Regions from separate parts of the Virgibacillus carmonensis genome, predicted to be linked through region 3. Evidence: riboswitches for the same ligand, from Rfam matches in the RefSeq annotation. Region 3 holds a riboswitch; each other region holds the start of a gene.

Region 1 (6,175 bases), on a different contig from region 3:
AATTAAGCGGAAAAAATAACAAGGAATGATAAATGAGGAAATAAGTCTTAAGAGTCAAAGATACAAAAAAAAGAGGCTTACTCTACCAAATTATCCTAGTTGCATAGTGAGTAATTGGTTAAGGTGCCTCTTATTTAAATTAATTTTTGTATGTTTCTTCTCGCTCTTCGGATTGTTCAATCCATTCTTCTAGCTTATCTTTTAATGTGTTAAAACCAGCTGAACTATCCTGTTGCTGTTGTTGAACAGGTTGTTTTCTAGGTGCTTTTGTTTGCTTCTTTGGTGCCTCTTCTGTAGCGCGGATAGATAATGATACTTTATTCCTTTCAGAATCTACGTTCAATACTTTAACATTTACGTCATCACCGACTGTTAAGTGATCATTAATATCTTTCACGTAACCGTGCGTAACTTCAGAAATATGAACTAACCCTTGTGTTTCATCATCTAAGGCGACAAATGCGCCGTATGGTTGAATTCCTGTAACTTTTCCTTCTATAACTTGACCAGTCTCAAACTTGTCTGTCATGCTGAACAACTCCTATGCCTTTAATTCGATTCTTTTCACACAATATAACATTTTAGCACAAATTGTGGATTCAAGCAAAAAAATTTGAAAGGAAGATAAAAATGGTTCCTATAGAGTCTAATATCGAAAGTACAATTTTCTCCTTATATGTCCTGGAGGAATTATTAAAACCAGAGGGGTTTGTCATCGGTTCGAACTGGGATTACGATAGTGGTTATTTTGACTATTTAATTGATAACAAGGAAACCTATTATTTTTTGCGAATCCCGTTTTATGCTGTAGCAGGGTCACTTGATTATCCAGGGGTTACAGTTCGTGTTGATAAACCATTCTTGCTGGCCCATCAATACCAGAAGGGAACTGATGAGACAGGAGAAAGTGGAGCGTTAAGAGGTGCAGTGGATCAATTTCAATCACCTTCCAATCCTGATGCAGATTTACCACCTGAATATATAGATATAGGAAAAGATATGGTGAAGAAAGTGGAAGGATTACTTATTCCAAGCAGATAATGTAATTACAGCATCACCTGATCTTAAAGAGAAGTCAGGTGATGGATTTATACGCCATTTATCGTTGCGGATTACGCCAATTAAAAGCTGGTGTCCTTCAAGAAAATAGACGACACCGTTCATATACGATTTGTTCACTAAATCAGCTGGAAGCGTACGTTTTATAAACTGTTGATTCTCTAGAAGAGTTGTCACTAATTCGATTGGACTATTCGTTTCAGGGAAAAAAAGCTCATGATAGAGCATACTACTTAAAAAGTTATTTGGTTGAACGACAGAGGTAGCACCTGCTCGCAATGCATTATCAAGTTGCTTGACCGATAAAATTTCTGCAATTAAAGTCACCGACTGGTTATTTCCTCTCATGGCCACTGTCGTCAAAACTGTGTGATGATCAGCTTGTTTTTCCTTTTTCGTCGTATCTGCCGTTACTAAAACAGATTTGGCTTTGTCTATGTTTGCTTTTAAAAGTGTCTCATCTTCACTAGCATCACCATGTATAAAGTGTACAGGTATTTCTTGATAAGGTAGCTGCTGTAAGCTGTGGTCAATGAGAACAATTTGGGTAAGTTTATCCTTGGATATGATGATATCGATAAGTTGTCTGGTACGCTCATTCCAGCCAACAATAATGATATGATCACTTCCTTTGTATGTAACTTTTCCTTTAGATAAACTACTTTCATGTTTAATGGTTTCCGCTGATACAGTCGTAATATAAAAAGTAAGTAGTCCACCACCCGATAGAATCAACAAAATACCTATAACCTTTCCAGGAACTGTTAACGGTACATAATCACCATACCCAACTGTCGCTCCCGTTACAAATGCCCACCAAACACCATCAAAAATGGTCGGAAATTCATTTGGCTCAACAAAGTGGATGATAGCGCCAAACGAGAGCATGAGTAGAAATACAGAAATCAATAGCCTCAGAATAATTGGTAACCGGAAATATATGTGTTTAAATAGTTCAATACGCATGATTTCACCTTTATTTATAGTTATTTTTTAATGTTTAGCTAATGCTTTCTTTTTTCTTACAGTATGGACGAATAAACGTAAAAAAAGACATCCAAGCAGGATGCCTTTTTCAATTCAGGGTTATTGTATTGTTTTTTTAATGCTTTGATATACTTCATCCCAGAAATCAGTGTTATCGCGAAATGATTTTGTCATGAAGAGTAGCATTTCGTTGAGCTTTTCTTTGTAGTCATCAGCGTCCTTATTAGGTAAATTTGTACGAGAATCATCAAGAAATTGTTGAATCTTGTCTGCTCGAGGTCCCCACTTTGCTACTTCATTACCTGCTTCATCGATGAAAACAAATATTGGTATGGATTTTGATTTTCCGTTCGTAAGATACTGATCCATGAGTTCTAAATTCGCGTCTCTCGGAAACAAAGCCACTTCCATATTGGTATACTCGGCGATACGCAATAAAATTGGTACATTTAACATGGCATCTCCACACCAATCTTCCGTCAAAACCAACACTCGAAGCCGCTTTCTACTTACATGTTGGAAAAATTCCTCATCATTTGGAACCGTGAAGTGATCATAAATATGTATTAAATTTTCTTTATGTTTTTCCATTGATTCGATATATGCGTCAGGTGACATTCCTTTTTCATACCACTCATTTAACGTCATTCAAATTTCTCTCCTTTGTATACAAGTCTTTGTCAAATTTTACCCAACTAGACATGGTTCGTAAACAAAAGTGCTTACCGCAATAAAATTTGCTATGATTATAGGAGAATAAATTTAGTAGGAGGAACTTTTAATGGAACAAGCAAACAGAAATTTTCTATTAGAATTATTAAAAACACCGTCACCATCAAGTAATGAAATGCATATTCAGAAGAAATGGATAAACTATGTTCAAGATTTTGCCGATGAGATTCGCACGGATAATGCGGGTAACGCAATTGGTGTTCTAAACCCAGATGCACCCTTTAAGGTTTTACTCGCAGGGCATTGTGATGAAATTGCATTAGTAATAAATCGTATCGATGAAAAAGGGTTTTTGCATTTTGATAAAATGGGAGGAATTAACCCAAAAGCTGCAGTAGGAATGAAAGTTACAATACTAGGCTATGAAAAAACAGTGACTGGTGTTATCGGTGTGAATGCACAGCACCACGGCGGTCTTAAAAATGAATTTGGACTTGAAGATTTATTTATTGATTGTGGATGTAGATCTAAAGAAGAGATGGGAAAATATGTGCAAATAGGAGATCTTGCCGTATATAAAACAGATCCGGAACCATTAATGGATCGTTATATAGCAGGCCGTGGTTTGGATAACCGCACAGGTTCATTTATTGTTGCAGAAGTTCTAAAGCGATTGGCTGATCAAGGCTGTAAAGTAGGAGTGTACGCTGCTAGTACGGTGAATGAAGAAACAAATATGGGTGGAGCCTATTTTGCCGCTGCAGGAATCGAACCAACGATGGCAATCGCTTGTGACGTTACCTTTGCAACGGACTATCCAGCCGTTGATAAAAATAAGCATGGTGATGTTTGTTTAGATGGCGGTCCAGTTCTTGCTAAAGGAGCACCGATAAACATCAAAATTAATAAACTGCTTGAAAAAACGGCTAAAGACTTAAATATGGATATACAATATGAGTTAACACCAAGAATGACAGGCACAGATGCCGACAAAATGCGTTTAACAGGGCGTGGTGTGCCAGTATCACTTGTTTCACTACCATTACGGTACATGCATTCACCTGTAGAAACAGCTAGCTATGAGGATATTGATGAAGAAATTGAGCTACTTGTGACGATGATAGCCAATTTAACCGGTGAAGAAAGTTTAAACCCATTAGAAGACTGAGAAAAATTATAAAATAGTGAAAAAACTGTTTGACAAAATTTCATGACGGTAGTATTGTATTAAGTAATTAAATAGTGAACTTCTTATTCAGAGAGGTGGAGGGACTTGGCCCTGCGATACCTCGGCAACGGACTTTTAAAAGTACTGTGCTAAATCCAACAAGCATTAGCTTGAAAAATAAGAAGAGTGGGCGGATGTATATCCAAATCTCTTCTTATTATCATAAGGAGGGATTTTTTTAATTCTTAAACAGTCGCCTTCGCTTTATTTAAAAACTGAATAGCAACTTCTTATCTAGAGAGGTGGAGGGACTGGCCCTACGATACCTCGGCAGCGTACTTTTTTTAGTAACGTGCCAATTCCAGCAAGCAGTAAGCTTGATAGATGAGAAGAGGGAAGTTTTATGATGCCTCTTCTTATTTTATTAAGAAGAGGCATTTTTGCATTTTAAGGAGGGAAAATATGATTACTTTTGAGAACGTAACGAAGGTTTATCAAGGTAACGGAACACAAGTAAAAGCATTAGACGATGTTGACTTACATATCGAAAAAGGTGAAATATACGGGGTGATTGGTTTTAGTGGGGCTGGAAAAAGCTCGTTAGTACGCTGTGTGAATCTGCTCGAACGTCCAACATCAGGAAAAGTAATTGTAAACAATCAGGACTTACTCAGTCTTACGCCAAAAGAACTACGTGAAGCAAAGCGAAATATTGGAATGATTTTTCAACACTTTAACCTCCTGAATTCAAAAACAGTTTTTACAAACGTGGCAATGCCATTACTGCTAATGAAGACACCAAAGGAAGAAGTAAAAAAAAGAGTTTTCGAGATGTTAGATTTTGTTGGGTTACGTGATAAGGCAGATAATTATCCAGACCAACTTTCAGGTGGGCAAAAACAACGAGTAGGAATTGCACGGGCATTAGCAACAAAGCCATCCGTATTATTGTGTGATGAAGCAACATCAGCGCTTGATCCGCAGACGACAAATGACATTTTAAAACTGTTGAAAAAAATAAATCAGGAGTATAAAATCACGATTTTAATCATTACACATGAGATGGGAGTCATCCGGGAAATCTGCGATAAGGTCGCAGTGCTAGAAAGTGGAAAGGTGATTGAATCTGGATCAACTTTTGATGTGTTTGCTCAACCAAAAACAAAAACTGCTCATAATTTCGTTAGCACAGTCATGCATGATGAGATACCAGAATCAGTTTACCGATTAATTCGAGCGCAAGAAGCTACCAATCAGATTTATCGGATTGTGTTTGTCGGTGAATCGGCTGGACATCCACTTTTATCACAAATAGCGAAAAAATTCGATGTAGAAGTAAATGTGTTGTTTGGTAGTATAACAGAATTACAAGGAACATCCCTTGGTAATTTGATTGTGAAGTTTGAGGGTTCGGCGAAAGAGATTAGTAGAGTTATTATGCATATCAACCAGCAAGAAGTAACAATCAAGGAGGTGCTAGAGGATGTTAGTTGACTTTGATCAAATTATTGTAGCATTAGGAGAGACCATTACAATGGTTGCATTTTCATTAATTTTTGCTACGGTAATCGGATTGCCGCTCGGAATTTTATTAGTTGTAACACGTAAAGGACATTTATGGGAGAACGCTGCCGTTTTTAGTGTACTAAATACAATCGTGAACTTGTTCCGTTCTATACCGTTTATTATCCTTCTTGTGGTAGTTATACCATTTACCAGGTTGATCGTTGGAACCTCGATAGGAACTGCTGCGGCAATCGTCCCAATGGTTTTATTTTCTGGTCCTTATATTGCCAGGTTGATAGAAAACTCGCTGTTAGAAGTTGATCCTGGTGTGATGGAAGCAGCGCAATCGATGGGAGCGACACCGAGACAAATCATTACCCGTTTTTTAATACCAGAAGCATTAAGCTCACTACTACTGGGATTAACAATTGCAACAATAGGACTTGTTGGCGCTTCCGCTATGGCTGGTGCGATTGGTGGAGGAGGACTTGGTGATTTAGCCATTACATATGGATACCAACGATTCGATACGGTAGTGATGATTATTACAGTAGCCATTCTTGTCGTAATGGTGCAAGGATTACAAACGACAGGAAATATTTTATCTAGAAAAATCAGGCGAAGATAAAAAAACACAAAAAAATGAACTAGACAAAAAGGGGATAAAACAACATGAAAAGAATTGGACTTTTATTATTTATAAGTTTAGCGGTGATAACTAGTGCCTGCTCAAATGACGAATCAACTGTTTCAGTAGGAATTAGCGGCTCTGACACAACGATT
Region 2 (6,175 bases), on a different contig from region 3:
TCTAAAAAAACGACTATAGGCTAATAAAAAACCAGTGAGGGAATCTCACTGGTTTTTTATATAATTTGAGGAGAAGAGTCGGGGTTAATCGGCGGTAAATGATCAAATCAGCCGTTATATTATAAAATTGGCGGATAAAATTTAAGGCTGTTTTCGCATAGTTTGTTGCTAATATCACCACAGTTGATATAAAATGCGACGTATGCGCTGGGTTGTTTTCCGCTGCGGACCGTTGCTTTCCGCGGGCACGGCTTCAGCCTCCTTGCCCCGGCAAGGGGTATGCCGACGTTGTCCGCAAAGGACGGTTTTAGTCGGCCCTCATCATTAACCACTCTGCGGGGTCTTCAGACTCGTGCTGTTCCCGCAGGAGTCAACGGTCCTCCGCTCCAAACAACTGCCATAATTTGCTGGCTACCTGTGTGTAATATAAACAATCAAATAAATTGAAATTGTTAAGCTAAACCCTAGTGAAGTGGATTTCCGGAACGGTTGTCCACCCACCAAACAAAGTACATACGTCGCATTCTATAGATTTCGTGTCAAAAACAACAACCTTTTAGAAAACAGCCAAATTTAAAAATGGCTGATATCCTTGTGGATCGGCGGATAAAGGTGCAAAAGAGCGGATATATGGCTTTCGAGTTCTCTCAATGATCATAACTGTGTCAGGAAAAAATAGATTTATTAGATGTTTCTCTAGTAAAAAACTGGGCGGATTGCCCAGTTTTTCTAATGTATAATGCTATGAAAGTTAATCGAAAAGCCCCAAAGTTGATCATTAATCCCGATTCAGTAAAACTTAAGCATGTGGATCAATAAACGCCTGAACAATTTCTCCCCATTTTTCAAATTCAGTTAAGAAACCATCATGACCAAAATTGGTTTGAATATGGTGATAGGAACTGGTTGGCATGACCTCTGTTAAAGCTTTAATATGGTGTGGTTCGTATATTAAGTCATTTTCGAAACTTATGGCTAGTAATGGTCGCTTGAACTTCTTGGATGCTTGTTGCCATCCACCACGGCAGTCACCAATGTCGTGCCCATTCATCGCTCGTAATAAGTAACTATAGCTGTTGGGGTCAAATCGTTGAACTAATTTCTGCCCCTGATAATTCAAATAAGATGACACTTCATATTTGGAATTTACCTTTTCCCGGTTGAATCTGTCTGTAAATAAAGAAGAACTTCGATAGGTCACCATGCCAATCATTCGTGCTATTTCCAATCCTTTAACAGGATCCTGTTTGATCGCGGATAATGCAATATGGTTAAAAGCAATTCCGTAATCAGAGAAGAAAGGGGTCGCTGCTAGAACAATTAGTTTCTCCATTATTGTCGGATAGAGAATACCCCATTCTAGCACTTGCATTCCACCAAGAGACCCACCGATAACCGCTATTAGGTTGTTGATTTCTAACTCCCTCAATGCCTGGTATTGTGCATGCACCATATCACGAATTGTAATGGAAGGAAAAGTTGTTCGATAAACTTCATCTGTTCCGGGATTAAGGGAACCGGGTCCTGTTGAGCCATCACAACCGCCGAGTACATTAAATGTGATTACTTGAAACTTTTCTGTATTAATGTACTTTTGCTTACCAATTAACCCATGCCACCATCCTGGTGATTCGGTTGTACCGACTGTAATATGATTTCCTGTTAGAGCATGACATACTAATATGACCGGTGCATCAATTGGCCCAACACGCTCATATTGTAATGTTACGTCATCGATTACTTCACCAGAAATTAGAGGGAGTGGGCCAATGGATATATTTTCTGTTGTTGAAAAGGTTTTCTGAAATATTTCCATATGACCCCTCCTTCGTTTAAACTTCAACAGGTATATTTAATGGGCTATTTCCCCTTATACGGATTGTTTCATGAAAAGGGTTTTTACCAGAAATAACGGTAATTCCAGCTGCCTCAGCGTTTTCTAATGCTTGATCGGAAACTGCCGGCTCTTCAGCCCAAACTATTTTCACCTGTTTATTAATGAGTTGTTCAATTGTTGTTGGTAAAACCTTTCCATTAAACCAAACTGCATCAATGTCAAACGGAATATCTGCTAGTTGTTTGTAGGAACTTTCCTGTTCTGATTCAGTAATTGGTACAATATAAAAGCCCAATTGCTGTAGTTGCTCTGCACTTCTATTTAGATGGCTCGAAGGATCACCAGAATCAAAAAATGCAATTACTTTCTTACTTACAGCACCCTGATCTCTTTTAAAAGGTGAGCCGACCAACCATTTTACAGTGTCTTCTGTTGTTAGAGGAATCGTTAGGTCTTCATTTGTTGCTTTTGCAATAGCTTGATCTAAATCGGTTAAAATATCTTCTGTTGATTCAATACCAATTGAAAGTCGAATTAATTCTTCAGAAACGCCACTTTTTTCCAAGTCTTCCGCACTTAGTTGTTGGTGTGTTGTTGAAGCTGGGTGAATAATGAGTGATTTCGCATCTCCAACATTTGCCACGTGTGACCAAAGTGTAACGTTGTCGATCAATTTTGTACCTGCTGCGCGACCACCCTTAATCCCAAACGTTATGATAGAGCCATAACCATTTTTAAAGTATTTCTTTGCCAATTCATAAGATGGATGTTCTTTTAGTCCAGGATAGTTAACCCATTCAACTGCTGGATGGTTTTGCAAAAAGTCGGCGACTTCTTTGGCATTTTTGTTATGTCTTTCAATCCGTAAATGCAATGTTTCCAAACCTTGTAAAAGTAAAAACGCATTGTGTGGACTCAAACATGCCCCGATATCGCGCAATAGCTGCACCCGTAATTTTGTTGCAAATGCTGCTGGGCCGATATCCACGTAGCGAATTCCGTGGTAACTTTCATCGGCTTCAATAAATCCAGGGAATTTTTCATTATCAAAGTTAAAACGGCCGCCATCCACAACAATCCCGCCAATCGCGGTACCGTGACCTCCAATCCATTTTGTAGCAGAATGGACGACTATATCAGCTCCCCAAGTTAGTGGCTTGGTGATATAGGGCGTTGCAAATGTGTTATCAATAATAAGTGGAATGTTGTGACTGTGAGCAATCGCTGCAATTTCCTCAACATCGAATACATGTAAGCTAGGATTGGTGATAATTTCTCCAAAAACAGCTTTCGTTTTATCTGTTATTGCTTCTTCGATCTCACCAGGATTAGTGGCATTGACAAACTTAACGTTAATTCCATATCGAGGTAACGTATTAGCAAACAGGTTGTAAGTTCCACCATATAAATTACTATCGGCAATGATTTCATCACCTGCACCAGCAATATTTAAAATTGCGAGTGTTATTGCTGCCATTCCAGATGAAGTCGCTACTGCAGCAACACCATCCTCAAGTAATGCAACACGTTGTTCGAAAACATCAACGGTAGGGTTGCCAATCCGTGAATAAATGTTCCCAGGCTCCTTTAATCCGAATAAGTCTTGTGCATGTTCCGTATCGCGAAATGAATAGGAAGTTGTTTGGTAAATAGGTACAGCCCGAGATCCTGTTGCTGGATCAGGCTCTTGACCACCATGCAGTAGTACAGTTTCTGGATTGTGAAGATTGAAATTTGACATTAATAATTCCTCCTTTTGTAGTTGGCCTATTATTAATGGTCTGGTAGGTTAGAAAGGAGGGAAAACAAAAATCCCCCTTCCTAAGAAGAGGGCGTTTATGTAACGACGATCCTCCCCTTATCTTCCAGATCATAAATGACCTGTAGGATTTAGCACCTTTCAAGGCTAGAAATCTAGCTTGATGGTTGCCGGGCATCACAGGGCCTATTCCCTCCGCCACTCTTGATAAGAGTTATTTAAATTTAATGACAATTATATATCTAAAAATGTTCATCCGTCAACAGTTATTTGAAAAAATATTTAAATTTAGTTTAAGTTTAATTTGAAAGCAATCTAGATTATCGATAAACTGGAGCAAATAAGTCTGATAAGAGGTGTTCCAATATGCGAATGTTTTTAGTAATGTCTTGTCTGTTTTTCCTATTAGTTGGATGTTCTGAAAAACATAAAGTGAAAACCCCGACTCCTAATGAACAACGCAAGGTGGTTGCTCAAAATCTAGACGAACCCTGGGAAATACAACTTGCAAATGGTACGTTTTATATCAGTGAGCGAACTGGGGCAATTGTAACTGTAAAAAATGGAGAGCAATCGAAGAAAACCGTTAGCTTTGAAAAGAATATATCAAATCAGCCTGAAGCTGGTTTATTAGGCATTGCTATGCCAGCGAATTTTACAAAAACAAAAGAGGCTTTTGCTTATTATTCATACCAAGAAAATGGGGAATATTATCAACGTGTCATTAAAATGAAAGAAGCTTCGAACAATTGGAAGGAGATAGAAGTATTGCTAGATAAGATTCCAGGTGGGAAATTTCATCAAGGTGGCAGAATCGCGATTGGACCAGATGACAAGGTATATATTACAACTGGTGATGCCACTGTAGAAAGTAATGCTCAAGTCCTGGACAGCCTGTCTGGTAAAATTTTGCGAATGAACTTAGATGGATCTATTCCGAAAGATAATCCGTTTGAAAATTCCTATGTATATACGTATGGTCATCGTAATCCACAAGGACTTGCCTGGGATGAAGAAGGGGCGTTGTATGCAATGGAACATGGATCAAATGCTCATGATGAAATTAACCGAATTCAAAAAGGTAATAATTATGGATGGCCAATAATTCGTGGTGATCAATCAAGGGAAGGGATGATTGAGCCAGTTGTTCATTCAGGAGAATCAACATGGGCTCCCTCAGGTATGGCATATATAGATGGGGAATTTTATTTCGCTTCTTTACGCGGAGAAGGTGTACGTGAATTTGATCCTTTCAGTAATGAAGTGAAACTATTAATAGATAATCTGGGTCGTGTCCGTGACGTACTGGCTACAGAAAAAGGGTTGTATGTTATAACAAATAACACGGACGGACGTGGCGACCCTGCTGAAAATGATGACCGTTTAATCTTTATACAGCAATGAACATAGAAGAGGCTGTTCACTAGCAGTCTCTTTTTGCATTTAATAATAATTGATTTTGCCATTCTAAGATAAATCCCCTAATCCAAAAATTATTGTAAGCAGTAGTGAATGTTTTCAAAATAAATGGTTAAATTAAACAGTTGAATGTAAGCCCTTGCATTACATGTATATACAAGTTATACTATTTCAGTAAACATGTATATACAAGTTTAAAAGAGAAATAGAAATGAGGGAGCACTTACTATGAGTAACAATGAAATCATATATGCACCGCTTAGTGGTGAAATTAAGCAGCTTAATGCTGTTCCAGACCCAACATTTTCTGAAAAGATGATGGGTGATGGATTAGCAATAGAACCAAGTGACGGAAAAGTTGTAGCACCATTTGATGGTAAAGTTGTACAGATATTCCCAACTAAACATGCGGTAGGTCTTGAAAGCAAATCAGGTATTGAGGTTTTAATTCACATCGGTTTGGAAACGGTTTCTCTTGATGGAGAAGGTTTCGAAGCGCATGTAAAACAAGGCGATCAGGTTAAAACTGGAGACCCACTCGTAACTTTTGATTTAAATTTTATTAGAGAAAAAGCGAAAAGCACAATAACACCAGTAATTATGACAAATGGTGAAGCGCTTGAAATGCTTGATAAGACTGAGGACAATGTGGTGGAAGCAGGTAAATCAGTATTATTTCACACCGCACTGAAACGTAAAACCAAGAGCATCAAGGAAACTGGCTATGCAAAGGAAGCGCAGGATATTGTAGCTTCACTTGGTGGGGAAGATAACATAAATGTGGCAACACATTGCGTCACTCGTCTTCGTTTCGCATTAGTTGACCAGGATAAAGTAGATAATGAGGCATTAGAAAATCTTGATATTGTTAAAGGATCTTTCTTGTCAAGTGGTCAGTTCCAGGTCGTAATTGGTCAGGGTACAGTTGATAAGGTATATGCAGCAATACTTAAAGAAACAGGTATAGAGGAAGCAAGTAAAGATGAAGTGAAAGCAGCCAGTGCACAAAAACAAAACCCACTCCAACGTGGAATTAAAACGTTAGCGGATATATTCATTCCTATTCTTCCGGCTATCGTAACGGCTGGTTTATTACTTGGTATCAATAATATTTTAGTAGGAAAGGGAATATTTAGTGAGACACAGTCACTAATTGAAAT
Region 3 (6,175 bases):
ACAGATGGTGTATATGTGGTACCTGCTTTTGTTGGACTAGGTACACCATACTGGGATAGTGATGCACGTGGTGCGGTCTTTGGATTAACCCGTGGAACAACGAAGGAACATTTTATTCGCGCAACGTTAGAATCGCTTGCTTATCAAACGAAAGATGTGCTGGATGCAATGATTGCGGATTCAGGTATTGATTTAAAAACATTGCGAGTTGATGGGGGAGCAGTTAAAAATAACTTCCTTATGCAATTCCAGAGTGATATTCTTGGAGTTCCAGTTGAACGTCCCGTTGTACAAGAAACAACGGCGCTCGGTGCAGCGTACTTAGCAGGACTTGCTGTTGGGTACTGGGAAAGTAAAGAAGAAATCGCTTCACAGTGGAAAAATGACCGTACGTTTACAAATGAATTAGATGAGGGAAAAAGTAATGAACTTTATGAAGGATGGAAAAAGGCGGTTGAAGCAACTAGAGTTTTTAAGTAAACCCTATTATCATTCACTACAAAAAAAAACTGGGCTAATTTGGCCCAGTTTTTGTTAAAATTCTTTGTTAAAACCTTCTTCATCTAAAAACTGTGTGGCCTGTTTATAGGAATGAAAAGATCCATCAAGATTTTGTCCTGCGTATACGTTCCACAATCCGTCTTCATAGACAAGTAATAAAGTCTGTTCATTCGCATTTAACCAGTGCTCCTCATCCGGAATTTCCTCAGCATTTGCTTCCGGTGAAAGGGACTTGATAGCTTGTTGGATAACGTCAATCAATTCACTTTCCGAGTAATCACGGACATTGGTCATCCCTTTATTATCTGTTTCAAAATTGCCTACATTTTTAGTATATACAAAACCGTTGCCATTTGGATGTAAGTGTTGAACGACGATTTTTTTATCCAAAGCGCTCTCTTCGTAATGAAAATTTACCCGTCCCATTGATATATCTTTTCGTTCCAGTTCGGGAAAATTGTTAATGATAGATAGTTTTTCTTCAAAAGTTAGCATAATTCCTCCGTTTACCATTGATTTGACTTGTAGTTAGTATAGCCTTATATCTCGGTTTCATAAAATGGAGACGATCGTTTACGATCAACTCTCGGCCGAGGACGAGCGACTTTTTTACGATTACGATCAACTCTCAGTCGGAGACGATCAACTTCCTTACGATTACGATCAACTTTATTCCACTAATCCAAGCGTTTTTAATCCGTTATAAATTCCTGAATTGGATACGGTTGTTGTACGTTTTTTTGCATAGGCAAACAAGTCTGGGTGGGCGTTACCCATGGCAAAACCCTCCCCGACGGTTTGAAGCATTTCTTTGTCATTCATGCCATCACCGAATGCAATCGCATCTTCTTTTCTACGGCCCAACTTTTTAAGGACAGTTTTGATTGCTTCACCTTTGTTGACGTTTTTTCGAATGACATCAAAGCAATTATTAATTCCGCCGACATTCACTGGTGATAGATACAAATTTTCATCTATGGAATAAAGGGCAAGATCATCATCGTCGATATTAATCAATGTCATACTTAAAATGTCATTTTTTATATCTGGCGTTATTTGATCATTTTCCTTTAGAAGAAATGCATTAATAAATGCCTTTGTAGCGCGTGAATCAGGTGCTGAGTAATAATTCTTTTCGCTTGTATAGACGACAATTTCATGGTCGTGTTTGTCAGCTGTCTCCAGGAAATGTTCAACGGTACTGGTATCCATCGGTTCATCTACTACTGTTTCATTTTGATAGATCGCAAATGCACCGTTATATCCAATAAAAGAATCAATCGATAGTTCTTCAGCCAAATCGTAAATTTCATGGAGTGGGCGCCCTGTGGAAAGAAAGACTTCCATACCCTGTTTTTTAACTTGTTCGATTGCATTTTTTGTAGAGTCCATAACAGTATGATCAGGTCGCAAAATAGTCCCATCTATATCTAAAAATAGTGTGTTGTATGTCATTGTTGATCTCCTTACCTTTTTTATTATCTTGTAATAGTACCATAATAGTCCACTTTTATCTAAAATGTGGATATATTGGTTGTATTATCATTAGAAAGATATGTGAGATGGTGTTGCATTTTTCTTCCTTTACAAACCACTAATCAGAGGCTATTATTAGTAGCAATTATCAGAATTGGGGAGTGAGAGATTTGCATAGGTTTGAACAGTCTGAGGCATTGAAACGTTTGCCAGAGCAATTTTTTGCGAAGCTTGTAAAAAAAGTGCAGCAACTGCAAAACGAGGGACACGACGTGATTAACTTGGGGCAGGGAAATCCAGATTTACCTTCACCCGATCATATTGTTGAGTCATTACAAAATGCTGCAGAAGATCCAATCAATCATAAATATTCACCGTTTCAGGGTTTCGGGTATGCTAAACAAGCGATGGCTGACTTTTACAAAAGGGAATATGGGGTTGAGGTCGATCCAGAAACGGAGGTGGCCATCATGTTTGGGGCTAAATCCGGCCTTGTTGAGCTGAGCCAATGCCTGCTAAATCCAGGTGATACGGCATTGTTACCTGATCCAGGTTACCCGGATTATATGTCAGGTATTGCACTTGCAGATGCAAAAACGGAAATGATGCCATTACTTGAGGATCATAATTTTTTACCTGATTATGGCCAGATTCGAGATGACGCATTGGACAGAGCGAAATTAATGTTTTTAAATTATCCAAATAACCCGACGTCAGCGACTGCTACAAAGGAATTCTTCGATGAAACTGTTGAGGTTGCAAAAAAACATGGTATCTGTGTGTTGCATGACTTTGCGTATGGTGCGATTGGGTTTGATGGGCAGAAGCCACAAAGTTTCTTGCAGTCAGAAGGGGCAAAGGACATTGGAATCGAGATGTACACCTTATCGAAAACATATAATATGGCTGGCTGGCGTGTTGCGTTTGCCGTTGGGAATAAGTCAGTAATTGAAAGCATAAATTTAATCCAGGATCATGTTCACGTTAGCTTGTTTGGTGGGATTCAACAAGCTGCAGCGACTGCACTGAACAGTGACCAGGAAGCGGTACAAAAATTAGTGTCGACATACGAAGAACGCCGAAATTGCTTTATCGAAAAGCTAAATGAAATCGGCTGGAAGGTTGAGGCGCCAAACGGAACATTTTTCGCTTGGTTACCAGTTCCAGAGGGCTATACCTCAGAAGAATTTGCAGACTTGCTACTAGAAAAAGCACATGTTGTTACAGCACCTGGAAATGGCTTTGGCCCGGCAGGAGAAGGATATGTGCGGATAGGATTGTTAGCTGATGAAAATCGACTGTCGGAAGCGGTACGTAGAATCGGAAAATTAAATCTTTTCCGAAAATAATTATTGACAAATATGAAAAACGGCTATATGATTAGTCTTATTAAAATTTTACAACTACATATCTTATCCAGAGTGACGGAGGGACTAGGCCCATTGATGTCACAGCAACCTTCCGTTTTGGAGTGGTGCTATTTCCTGCAGAATGATAGTTTACCATTCTGAAAGATAAGGATTGAATACAAACTCAACTCCCTCTTTCATTTTGGAAGAGGGTTTTTGTGTTCTTGAGAGGGAGAGGGGGGTAAGCGATGATTGAACTTCAAGATATTGAAAAGGTTTATCAAACGAAACATGAGAAAATTATCGGGGTTGACCGTGTATCACTGCAAGTGAAAAAGGGGGAGGTATACGGGATTGTTGGCTATAGTGGTGCTGGAAAAAGTACGTTGCTTCGCTGTATGAATATTTTGGAACGCCCTACATCAGGAAGCGTCTTGGTTGATGGGGTTAATCTACTAGCCTTGCCTCCGAAAGCGTTACGAACAGCACGACAATCAATCGGCATGATATTTCAAGGTTTCTATTTAGTCGCTTCTAAAACGGTGTTTGAAAATGTTGCGTTTGCGTTAAAGGCAGCTGGGCTGAGTAAAGATGCCCGAAAAGATAGAGTAGTAGAGTTGTTGGATTTAGTAGGTTTAACCGACAAGATCAATCATTATCCAGCGCAGTTAAGCGGGGGGCAAAAGCAACGCGTTAGTATCGCAAGAGCTCTTGCAAATAATCCGAAAGTACTGTTGTGTGATGAGGCCACATCAGCGCTTGATCCTAGTACAACAAAGTCCATTCTGGCATTATTGAAACAGATTAATGTAGAGCTCGGTATCACGATAGTCGTGATCACACATGAGATGGAAGTTGTCAAAGAAATTTGTCACCGATGTGCCGTAATGCAGGATGGGAGGATTGTTGAGGAAGGTGCTGTTTATGATATTTTTTCCGATCCAAAAGAAGGGCTAACGAAAAAGTTTATTCAAACTGTACTGCAATTTTCATTACCTGATAAATTGTTAGCAAGATGTAAAGGTACATTGATTAAGCTTCAATTTCGAGGAGAGCTCGCAAAAGAAGCAATTGTATCTGATATGCTTCAAGGATATCGGGTTAGCGGAAACATTTTACATGGAAAAGTTGAATACATTCAGGATGCGCCGCTCGGAATTTTTGTCATGGAGTTAAATGGTGATAGAGATGAAGTGGAAAAAGCAATTACTTATCTGATGAATCGCGTGAAACAGGTGGAGGTGATTCAGCATGGAGTTTAGTCGTCTAATCGATATTTTGCCAGAACTTAATTTGGCATTCTTTCAAACGTTGTACATGGTTGGTGTAGCGTTAGTGATTGCTATCGTAATCGGACTACCACTTGGAATAGTATTGTATGTCACAGATCGAGGGCTATTTTTGGAAAATAAAGTGGTAAAAAGCATCGCTGGGGTAGTGACCAATCTAATTCGTTCGGTACCATTTATTATTTTACTAGTTTTCTTATTGCCTTTTACGAACTACATATTAGGTACGACAATTGGACCCACCGCTGCTGCAGTCCCATTATCAGTTGCTGCTATCCCATTTTTTGCAAGAATAGTGGAGTCTGCTGCGCGTGAAATTGATAAAGGTGTGATTGAAGCGGCAATTTCTGTTGGCGCTTCGCCGTGGATGATTATTAAAGATATTATTCTACCTGAAGCTAAGCCTGGAATTATTAGTGGATTAACGATTACGACGATCAGTTTAATCGGGTATTCCGCAATGGCAGGCACAATCGGTGGCGGTGGTATTGGTGATCTAGCGATTCGATATGGCTATTACCGCTACGATGATATGGTGATGTACACGACTGTAATTGTATTGATTGTGCTGGTGCAAGTTATTCAATACACTGGTGATTTCATTGCAAGAGCAGTTAATAAACGATAATAAGGAGGATTTTACTATGAAAAAGGGATTAGGTCTAATTTTTACGTTAGTTATTTTATTGGTGCTGACGTCTTGTGGTTCTGGAGGGGCATCTGGTGAATCAAAAGATGACAAGACAATTACATTTGGTGCAACGGTTGGCCCTTACAGTGACATGGTAACTACAGCATTAAAGCCATTACTTGAGGAAAAAGGATATACAGTTAAAAATGTTGAGTTCAGTGATTACATTCAACCAAACAAAGCTTTGGATAACGGAGATTTGGATGCGAACTTATTTCAGCATAAGATATATTACGAAGCATTTGAGAAAGAGCATGGCATGGATTTGTCTGAGATAAAAATTGTTCCAACAGCTCCAATGGGTGTGTATTCTACTAAATTTGATTCGTTAGAGGACATAGAAGACGGAAGCACAATTACGATTGCGAATGATCCAACAAATTTAGCTAGAACATTGATTATGTTACAGGATGCAGGTCTTGTTACGATTAAGGATGATATTGATCCATTACGTGCGACGGTTGATGACGTGGTGGATAACCCGAAAAATCTAACATTCCAACAAGTGGAAGCTGGACAACTGCCACGAACAGTGGAGAGTGAAGATTTGGCTGCAGTCCCAGGAAATTATGCGCTAGCAGCAGATCTAGATTTATTGGATGCCTTGGTCCTAGAAAATATGCCTGATGACTACCGCAACCGAGTGGTTGTTAATACAAAAGATTTAGAAACAGAATGGGCAAAGGATATTAAAGAGGTAATTGAATCTCCGGAGTTCGAAAAAATAATCGATGAAGAGTTTAAAGGATTTGGCAAACCAGAGTGGATGAAGTAATTGATTCTGTCATGTATAATGTGAATAGCTTTAAACAGAGAGGATAGTTTGACATGACAATAGATGGAAGATATCGGGAACAGGTACAACCTGG

Evidence for each region. A riboswitch is a leader RNA that binds a small molecule or an ion and turns the genes downstream of it on or off. The one in region 3 is predicted to bind S-adenosylmethionine.
Region 1: it holds a riboswitch for S-adenosylmethionine, as region 3 does, so the genes downstream of both, AC3G7N_RS12035 (methionine ABC transporter ATP-binding protein) here and AC3G7N_RS02375 (methionine ABC transporter ATP-binding protein) in region 3, are expected to answer to the same signal.
Region 2: it holds a riboswitch for S-adenosylmethionine, as region 3 does, so the genes downstream of both, AC3G7N_RS10030 (PLP-dependent aspartate aminotransferase family protein) here and AC3G7N_RS02375 (methionine ABC transporter ATP-binding protein) in region 3, are expected to answer to the same signal.

The regions. Positions count from the first base shown of each region.
Region 1 covers NZ_JBYQFJ010000013.1:76,028-82,202, forward strand. The annotation lists gene yugI (S1 domain-containing post-transcriptional regulator GSP13) at 140-529, opposite strand; gene AC3G7N_RS12015 (YugN family protein) at 631-1,041, shown strand; gene AC3G7N_RS12020 (potassium channel family protein) at 1,021-2,025, opposite strand; gene AC3G7N_RS12025 (thioredoxin family protein) at 2,146-2,694, opposite strand; gene AC3G7N_RS12030 (M20/M25/M40 family metallo-hydrolase) at 2,828-3,886, shown strand; SAM riboswitch class I at 3,967-4,070, shown strand; SAM riboswitch class I at 4,174-4,277, shown strand; gene AC3G7N_RS12035 (methionine ABC transporter ATP-binding protein) at 4,349-5,380, shown strand; gene AC3G7N_RS12040 (methionine ABC transporter permease) at 5,370-6,020, shown strand; gene AC3G7N_RS12045 (MetQ/NlpA family ABC transporter substrate-binding protein) at 6,065-6,175, shown strand, end outside.
Region 2 covers NZ_JBYQFJ010000010.1:53,850-60,024, reverse strand. The annotation lists gene typA (translational GTPase TypA) at 1-24, shown strand, start outside; gene metX (homoserine O-acetyltransferase MetX) at 800-1,816, opposite strand; gene AC3G7N_RS10030 (PLP-dependent aspartate aminotransferase family protein) at 1,833-3,578, opposite strand; SAM riboswitch class I at 3,693-3,810, opposite strand; gene AC3G7N_RS10025 (PQQ-dependent sugar dehydrogenase) at 3,963-5,000, shown strand; gene treP (PTS system trehalose-specific EIIBC component) at 5,244-6,175, shown strand, end outside.
Region 3 covers NZ_JBYQFJ010000002.1:219,562-225,736, reverse strand. The annotation lists gene glpK (glycerol kinase GlpK) at 1-480, shown strand, start outside; gene AC3G7N_RS02390 (hypothetical protein) at 535-996, opposite strand; gene AC3G7N_RS02385 (Cof-type HAD-IIB family hydrolase) at 1,171-1,956, opposite strand; gene AC3G7N_RS02380 (pyridoxal phosphate-dependent aminotransferase) at 2,148-3,326, shown strand; SAM riboswitch class I at 3,387-3,498, shown strand; gene AC3G7N_RS02375 (methionine ABC transporter ATP-binding protein) at 3,575-4,588, shown strand; gene AC3G7N_RS02370 (methionine ABC transporter permease) at 4,578-5,243, shown strand; gene AC3G7N_RS02365 (MetQ/NlpA family ABC transporter substrate-binding protein) at 5,260-6,081, shown strand; gene AC3G7N_RS02360 (YwbE family protein) at 6,135-6,175, shown strand, end outside.